2 regions of the Oscillibacter acetigenes genome follow, and region 2 is predicted to be linked to the other one. Evidence: a T-box and tRNA genes for the amino acid it is inferred to sense, from the RefSeq annotation. Region 2 holds a T-box; the other holds one or more tRNA genes.

Region 1 (4,415 bases), on a different contig from region 2:
ATCCCCGGTCCGCGGTGCTGGCCGGCGGCGGCTTCATCGGCGTGGAGCTGATGGAAAACCTGCGGGAGCTGGGCATCGACGTCACCGTGGTCCAGCGGCCCCGCCAGCTGCTGAATCCCCTGGACGCGGACATGGCCGCCTTCCTCCACGCCAAGCTGCGGCAAAAAGGGGTGCGGCTGCATCTGGGCTGCACTGTGGAGGGCTTTGCCGCCAACGGTGACCGGGTCAATGTGCTGCTGAAGGACGAGGCGCCCCTCACCGCCGACATGGTGGTGCTGGCCATCGGCGTCACGCCGGACACCGGCCTCGCCAAGGCGGCCGGGCTGGAGCTGGGGATCAAGGGCAGCATCCTGGTGAACGACCGGATGGAGACCTCCGCGCCGGACATCTACGCTGTGGGGGATGCGGTGCAGGTGAAGCACTTCGTCACCGGGCAGGACACCCTCCTCTCCCTGGCGGGCCCCGCCAACAAGCAGGGGCGCATCGCGGCGGACAACATCTGCGGCGGAGACAGCCGGTATCCCGGCTCCCAGGGCAGCTCCGTCATCAAGGTATTCGATATGACCATCGCCACCACCGGCGTCAATGAGAAGACGGCAAAACAGGCGGGCATCGACTGCGACAAGGTCTACCTCTCCCCCATGAGTCACGCCGGATACTATCCCGGCGGCAAAGTCATGACCTTGAAGGTGGTGTTCGAGAAGGGCACATACCGCCTGCTGGGTGCGCAGATCGTGGGTTACGAGGGTGTGGACAAGCGGATCGACGTGCTGGCCACGGCCATCCATGCGGGACTCTCCGCCCTCCAGCTGAAGGATCTGGATCTGGCCTACGCGCCGCCCTACTCCTCCGCCAAGGATCCGGTGAACATGGCAGGCTTTATGATCGAGAACCTGTCCCATGGGCTGGTGGAGCAGTTCTTCCCGGAGGATGTGGACGCCCTGCCCCGGGACGGCAGTGTGACGCTGCTGGACGTGCGGACCCCCGGCGAGTACGCCGACGGCCACGCGGAGGGCTTTGTTAACCTCCCGGTGGATGACCTGCGGGAGCGGCTGCGGGAAGTCCCGGTAGGCAAGCCGGTGTACGTTATCTGCCAGAGCGGCCTGCGGAGCTATATCGCGTGCCGTATTCTGGCCCAGCAGGGGTTCAAATGCTATAACCTCTCCGGCGGCTGGCGGCTGTATGAGACGGTGGTGCGGGACCGGACCGCCGCACAGGAGGCCTGGCCCTGCGGGATGGAGAAGTAAACAGGAAAACGCAAGCCACCCGCTGCCTTTGCAGCGGGTGGCTTCATCCGTTATTTGTCTCAGCAGTCGGACGCGTGTTGATCTGCGGCCTTCTGCGGGTCTGCGGGGTGCGCCGCCCTCTCCTGCCGCAGGGCCGCCAGAATGCCCAGGAACACCGTCCCGCACATATAGAGGTACTGAAACCCCTCATCGCCGCCGCTGGAGTTGAACAGGTGAATGGAAGAGGGGATCGTCATTCGGAAACACCAAGACGCCGCAGTACCGCAGCAGTCCATAGGCCATCCCCACAGCCAAAAGGGCCAGTCCGATCAAAAGGCATACTCTGACACCCCGCCGGAAACGCAGAGTCTTCCGCTGCAGGCCCCAGCGGGCTGCGGCAAAGCAGAGGATGCCGTAAGGTACAGACAGCGGCAGAAACATCAGGGCCATCACCAGAAACAGTTTCAGCATACGACCTCCCTCATCGGTTATGCTATCCTCTCCGGAGCGGGAAGTCAACGGCACGCCTTCAGCGGGGTATCGCGTTTGCCGTCTATCATCCCGGCCCAACAGACCGGCGGCGCCACTACGCCGTTCAAGTATTTTGCCGAAGACAAAACCTTGGCGGGACAAGTTCGCCTCCTACACAAAAAAACAGGACACCCAAAGCTGGGTGTCCTGTTTCACTCTGGAGCGGGCAACGAGGCTCGAGCTCGCTTCCCGGCATCCCGCGAATGGCTGACCGCCATTCGCAGGCCCCCTGCCTCACCTCTGATCCAATCGCGCCTTCGGCGCGGGGCGGAGGCAGCGAGTTCGCTTTCTGATGAAAAAACAGGACACCCAAAGCTGGGTGTCCTGTTTCACTCTGGAGCGGGCAACGAGGCTCGAACTCGCTACCTCCACCTTGGCAAGGTGGCGCTCTACCAGATGAGCTATGCCCGCGGAACAAGGGGTATTCTACCAGAGAAACACCCGCTTGTCAAGACTCTTCTGCAAGATTTTCCGAATTTTCTTCCGCAGCAGCCGCGGCGTCTCCGCCCATCACAAACTCGATCAGCCCCACCGGACCCTGTGCCGGATAATAGGAGATCGTCCAGGGCGGCGTCTCTGCCAGACCTCGCGCCTCCCGGAGCTGTGCCACCGTCTCCTCCACCCGGGCCTGGCCGTCCTCTCCCCAATAGCCGACCCGGACCGCCAGCTCCGTGCGGCCCTCGTCCAGCGCCGCCTCCAGCAGGGCGGACAGCGCCTCCGTACTGGTGGCGTTCACCACCGCCTGGATCTGCTCCGCCGTCCGGCGGTAGCTGACCTGGATGCTGATCTCATAGTACCCCCGCTGGGACCGGCTGGAGGCGGTGATATACTCCACGGCATAGGCGCCCATAGGCGTCTCCTGCTGGACCTCCGTAGTGGCCTGCTCCAGTGTGTCCGCCACCGTCAGATCGTCCTCGTAGTTGTAGAGGCGGACCGTGGCGCTCTCCGTGTGCTGGCCGATGAGGATCAGCAGGTCGTTCACGATGTCCTGGTAGTTCTCCGCCCGGAGAGTCCCGGCGGCCTCGCTCTCCCAGAACTTGCTGCTGTGGGGCTCCACGGTGGCATAGTTCCGCTCCAGCAGGGCGCTGCACCCCGTCAGGGACAGGCTGACGCACAGGAGCAGGGTGAGATGGCGCAGCTTCACGGCTCGGCGCCTCCTTTCCGGTCAGAATGGCCCAGGGACGGGCAGGGGCGCGCTTACAGCCCCAGGTCCTCGTCCACCAGCAGGACCTCCGTCTCCATGCCCAGCATAGGCCCCCAGAGAGTCACCAAGGCGCGGCAGACCCGCTCAGGACTCCGGCAGTCGTAGCAGCGGTCCGCCTTCACGGCGCAGGGCGTCTTCTTCCCCAGCTGCCGGGCGCGCTGGGGTGCAGCCACGTTCCGGGCCCGGTACACCGCCGCCTCGTAGGTGGGGGCCAGCTTGTTCCGGCCGATGACAAAGTACACCTTCTCATGGCCGAACAGCGTAGCGGACACCCGGTTGCCGGTGCCGTCGATGTTGACGATCTCCCCCGACTCCGCCAGGCCATTGGCAGAGGACAGGTACACCTGGGTCTGCATGGCCGCCTTCCGGGCGGCGTTCGCCTCCTGCTTCCAGTGCCAGATGACGGTGTTGTGGGCCGCCAGCTTGTCGTACACCCCCAGAGCGTCCAGGGTGGCGGAGCCGCCGAAGCCCACGGTCTTGCCGTCGATGGCGCCGTCCAGGTAGGCCGCGGCCTCCTCCGCCGCCGCAAAGGTGCGTACGGTGTAGCCCCGGCGCTCCAGGGCCTGCTGAACCTTCGTGAAATCTGTCATGTCAAATTTCCTCCTTCTGATAATCCCCAAATCCCTCGCCCAGGATCTCATGGGCGTCGCACACGATGAAAAAAGCCTTCGGGTCGATCTCCCGCAGCATCCGCTTGATGGGCACGATCTCCCGCTGCCTGAAGGCCACCAGCAGCACCTGCTTCTCCGCGCCGGTGTATGCGCCTTTTCCCTGAAGCAGCGTCACGCCCCGGTTCATATCCAGCAGTCCCTGGACCGTCTCCTCCCACCGGTCGGTGATGATGTAGGCCACACGAGAGGTATCCCACCCGTACAGGATCATATCCATGACCTTGGACAGCAGATACATCTGAATCAAGCCATAAAGTGCCGCGTTGACGGTGCCGAACACCACTGCAGCCAGGATCACCACCACCATGTCCGGGATCATCACCAGCTTACCGATGGGCAGCCAGGGGAATTTCAGCTTCAGCAGCTTGCCGATGATATCCGTGCCGCCCGTCGTGGCCCCCTGGGAGAATACCAATCCCAGCCCTACCCCCATCCCGGCGCCGCCGTACAGGGTCGCCAGGATCGGGTCCATCGGGGGGAAGGTATGCATCCATGCAATCACGTCAATGGCCAAGGAACTGACTGCCATGGCGTACAGGCTGCTCACCAGCAGGCGGCCTCCCAGCAGCCGCCAGCCCGCCAGAAACAGCGGCACATTGACAAGGATGGACAGCACTCCCACCGGCAGGACCGGCACCAGGGCGTTCACGATCTGGGCCAGACCCGTCACGCCGCCCATGGCGATCTGGTTGGGGGCTACGAACCAGTCAAATGCCAGGGCGTAGATCACCGCCCCCAGCGTGATGATACCGCAGCTCCTCACCTTCTGCGCCATAGATCTAC
Region 2 (4,415 bases):
AGTTCTACCAGGAAGAGGGCTTCAATCCCATGAGCGGCTGCCTGTGGAGCTTTCTGCCCCTGCCCATTCTGATGGCCCTGTACTATATCATCCGGGAGCCCATTGTCTACTTCATGAACTTCGGCGGCAAGGACGCCGGTCTGGCGGTAGTGAATGCGGCCAGAAGTCTGATTGAAGGCGCCGGCATTGAGATCGTGGCCAGCCCCGGCTATGAGCAGATCGCCATTTCCAACATCATTAACAGCCAGTTCCCCGACTTCATTGCAGAGCATCCCGGCTGGGTGAACATCGACTACCACTTCCTGGGGATTGACCTGATCCAGACGCCCTGGAGCGCTGTCAGCAGCCTCTCCACGGGCATCACGCTGGCCGCGGTGGGACTGATTCTGATTCCCATCATTTCCGGTGTGTTCAGCTTCCTGCTGAGCAAGGTCAGCATGAGCCAGTCCGCCCAGACTGCGGCTGCCAACGGCTCCACCAAGATGATGATGTGGATGATGCCTCTGATGTCTATCTACATCGCCTTCATCGTGCCCGCCGCCCTGGGCGTGTATTGGGCTGCCCAGAGCGCGTTCTCCATTATCCAGGAGATGGTCCTGGGCAAGTTCTACACCAAGAAGCTGCAGGAAGAGGAGGACGCCCGGCAGGAGATGATCCAGGCGGACCGCCAGAAGCGGATGGAGGAGGCCAAGCTGCTTCAGGAGCAGCAGCGTCAGCATGCCGCACAGAAGAAGAGCCTGAAGGAAAAGCGGCAGGCGGCGCAGGAGGCCAAGGCCCTGAAGGCCAAAAAGGCGGCCACCAGCACCACGGAAGCGGGCCGTGTGGGAGACCGGCCCTATGCCCGCGGCCGGTCCTACAAGGAGGACCGCTATGATGATCAGTAAGGAGCTTGTTACGCCATGAGACAGTTTATTGATGTAACGGGCAAGACCGAGGATGAGGCCATCCAGAATGCCCTGCGGCAGCTTGGCCTGGACCGGGACGATGTGTCCGTTGAGATTTTGGAGCGAGCAAAGTCCGGTTTCCTGGGTCTGGGCAGCTGCCCGGCCAAGGTCCGGGTGAGCTACGGCCCGGAGGAGGAAGAGGAGATTCTCGCCCCCGCGCCTGCCCCCAAGGAGAAGCCGCAGGAAGAGCGGCCTAAGCCCCCCAAAGCGGAAAAGCCGCCCAGACAGGAGCGCAAGCCGGCGGAGGCGCCGGCGCCCGCCCCGGAGGAGAAGACCCGGCAGTCCGCTCCCGTGCAGACACTGGGCGAAGAAGTGGATGACGAGAAGGCCCAGGCCATCCGTAAGTTCCTCTCCGGCCTGCTGGAGCAGATGGAGAGTGCTGCGGAGATCCACATCTATCTGCTGGAGAAGGGCCGCTACAAGGTGATCCTGGAGGGCAAGAATCTGGGCGCACTGATCGGCCGCCGGGGCGAGACTCTGGACGCCATCCAGCAGCTGACCAGCTATGCGGTGAACCGCAGCGGCAGCGGCCGGGTGCGGGTGCAGCTGGACGCGGAGAATTACCGGGAAAAGCGGGAGCAGAGTCTTCAGCATCTGGCCCGGAAGGTGGCCGCCAAGGTCACCAAGTACCGCCGCAGCGTGACACTGGAACCTATGAATGCCTATGAGCGGCATGTGATCCATACGGCGCTGCAGGATGTGCCCAATGTGACGACCTACTCCACCGGAACGGAGCCCAACCGCCGGGTGATCGTGGCCTACGATCGGGAGAAAAAGTAAATTGGGAAAGGCCGCCCTATAGGGCGGCCTTTTTCTGCGCTTCGGATAAGGGATCAGACCAGGGTCCGGGTGAGAGAGTGCCCTGCCTGGTGCGGCTTCTGTGGGACTCGGCCTTGACATTCTGATGAAAACGTGATACAGTTCTCACGATATCCAAAAGGCAGTGACAGGGAGAAGTATCCCCCATACCCCGGCAAAGAGAGAGGGCGGCTGGTGTGAGCCCTTGCGGGGAGGCGGAAGAACAGGCACCCTGGAGCCGCGGGGCGGAAATGCCCTGCCGGTCCCCGCCGTTACCGGGTGAAGAGTGCGCGTCAGCCAGGCGCGAATTCAGGTGGAACCACGGACTGATTGTTCGCCCTGAGCCGAAAACCGGCTCGGGGCGTTTTTTCTGTCCGGGCCGCCGTAAAGGAGAATGGAACATGAAAAACACCGAGAAGACCATGGAGAAGATCGTGGCCCTGTGTAAGAACCGGGGATTCGTATTCCCCGGCAGTGAGATCTATGGCGGCCTTGCCAACAGCTGGGACTACGGTCCCCTGGGCGTGGAGATGAAGAACAATGTCAAGCGGGCTTGGTGGAAGAAATTCGTCCAGGAGAATCCCTACAACGTGGGACTGGACTCCGCCATTTTGATGAATCCCCAGGTGTGGGTGGCCAGCGGCCACGTATCCACCTTCAACGATCCTCTGATTGACTGCAAGGCCTGCAAGATGCGCCACCGGGCGGACAAGCTGGTGGAGAGCTATGTGCAGGAGCACGGCATGGACGTGAACGTGGAGGCCATGACCCAGGAGGAGCTGGTGGCATTCATCCGGGACAACCAGGTGCCCTGCCCCGGTTGCGGCAAGAGTGACTTCACCGACATCCGCAAATTCAACCTGATGTTCAAGACCCACCAGGGCGCCACGGAGGACACCGCCAACGAGGTGTACCTGCGGCCGGAGACCGCCCAGGGCATTTTTGTCAACTTTCCCGCCATCCAGCGGACCACCCGCCGGAAGTTGCCCTTCGGCGTGTGCCAGATCGGCAAGTCCTTCCGCAACGAGATCACCCCGGGTAACTTCATTTTCCGCATCCGGGAGTTCGAGCAGATGGAGCTGGAGTTCTTCTGCAAGCCGGACACGGATCTGGAGTGGTTCCAGTATTGGCGGACGTACTGCCACGACTGGCTGAAGGGCCTGAACATCAAGGAGGAGAATCTGCGGCTGCGGGATCACGAGCCCGAGGAGCTGAGTTTCTACTCCAAGGCCACTACGGACTTTGAGTATCTGTTCCCCTTCGGCTGGGGGGAACTGTGGGGTGTGGCGGACCGGACCAACTACGACCTGACCCAGCATCAGGAGCACTCCGGCCAGGATCTGACCTATTTCGATCAGGGGAAGAACGAGCACTATATCCCCTATGTGGTGGAGCCCTCCCTGGGCGCGGACCGGATGACCCTGGCCCTGCTGGTGGAAGCCTACGATGAAGAGGTGGTGGATGCAGAAAAGAACGACGTCCGCACCGTCATGCGGTTCCATCCGGCCATCGCGCCTTTTAAGTGCGCGGTGCTGCCCCTTTCTAAGAAGCTCTCCGAAAAGGCCCGTGAGATCCAGGCGGAGCTCAGCAAGGACTGGATGGTGGACTTTGACGACACCGGTTCCATCGGCAAGCGGTACCGCCGGGAGGACGAGATCGGCACGCCCTACTGCATCACGGTGGATTTCGACACCGTGGGCGACGCGGATAAGGCTGGCGACAACTGCGTTACCGTCCGGGACCGGGACACCATGGAGCAGGTGCGGCTGCCTATCGACCAGCTGAAGAGCTATCTGGCGGAGAAACTGGCATATTGATGCCTGTGTCGATCCTGCTCCAGAACGCCGCGGCGCGGCGTCCGAGCATTTTGCCGGAGGCAAAATCTCGCCGGAGGGCGGATTCATTCCGCCCGAGGAATGAGATGGGACAGGGGTCCCGCAAAAGCACTGCTTTTGCGGGAGGGCAGGTGCGGCTGCCTATCGACCAGCTGAAGAGCTATCTGGCGGAGAAACTGGCATACTGATCGGAGATCATCGGGGCCGCGGGAAATCCCCGCGGCCCTTTTTATAACCTGGGAAATGAGGTAGAAGTGTTGAAGAGACAGAAGCGGCCCCGGGCGTTGGGGCCGGTGTGGCTGCGCTGGGTCATGTTTCTGGGCGGCAGCCTTTGCATGGGGCTGGCTGTGGCGGTGGCCGTCCAGTGGGTGGTTACCGGTTCCCTCTCCATCGTGTGGGAGTGGTTCGTGAAATGGCCCACCTATCTGCTGCTGACCGGCGTCCTTTACGGCGCTGTGGTGTTCACCCTGGGGGCGCTGCTGGGTAGATTGTGGCTTTCCGCTATACTGGTGGGGGTTGCCGGACTGGTGCTGTCCCTGGTGGACTATTTCAAGACAGCTATCAACGGCACGCCACTGGTGCTGGCGGACTTCGGCCTGGCGGCACAGGTGGGAGAGGTGGCCGGTGTGGCGGGAGAGCTGCGCCCGCCGGTGGATTTCTGGATGGCGATGATCGCCCTGGGGATGTGTGTGGGGATTCTGATTCTGGTGCGGCGGCTGACGCTGCTCACCGGGCGGTGCCGCTTTGTCACTTTTTCCGTTGCCCTGGCCCTGACCATTGGGCTGTTTTCCACACAGGGAGCCCAGGCGGCGGGGGCGGTTTTTCAGGTGGATGTGAA

Evidence for each region. A T-box is a leader RNA that pairs with one kind of tRNA and senses whether it is charged. The one in region 2 lies ahead of OCV80_RS13190 (glycine--tRNA ligase), so its partner is inferred to be a tRNA-Gly.
Region 1: it encodes a tRNA-Gly, which carries the amino acid that the T-box ahead of OCV80_RS13190 (glycine--tRNA ligase) is inferred to sense. The anticodon was not compared.

The regions. Positions count from the first base shown of each region.
Region 1 is NZ_JAOQKG010000001.1:124,160-128,574, reverse strand. Features, by position in the region: gene OCV80_RS00655 (FAD-dependent oxidoreductase) at 1-1,247, shown strand, start outside; gene OCV80_RS00650 (hypothetical protein) at 1,434-1,697, opposite strand; tRNA gene OCV80_RS00645 (tRNA-Gly) at 2,093-2,168, opposite strand; gene OCV80_RS00640 (hypothetical protein) at 2,206-2,901, opposite strand; gene OCV80_RS00635 (LUD domain-containing protein) at 2,955-3,551, opposite strand; gene OCV80_RS00630 (YitT family protein) at 3,553-4,407, opposite strand.
Region 2 is NZ_JAOQKG010000006.1:179,592-184,006, reverse strand. Features, by position in the region: gene yidC (membrane protein insertase YidC) at 1-884, shown strand, start outside; gene jag (RNA-binding cell elongation regulator Jag/EloR) at 900-1,724, shown strand; T-box leader at 1,879-2,087, shown strand; gene OCV80_RS13190 (glycine--tRNA ligase) at 2,144-3,559, shown strand; gene OCV80_RS13185 (LTA synthase family protein) at 3,835-4,415, shown strand, end outside.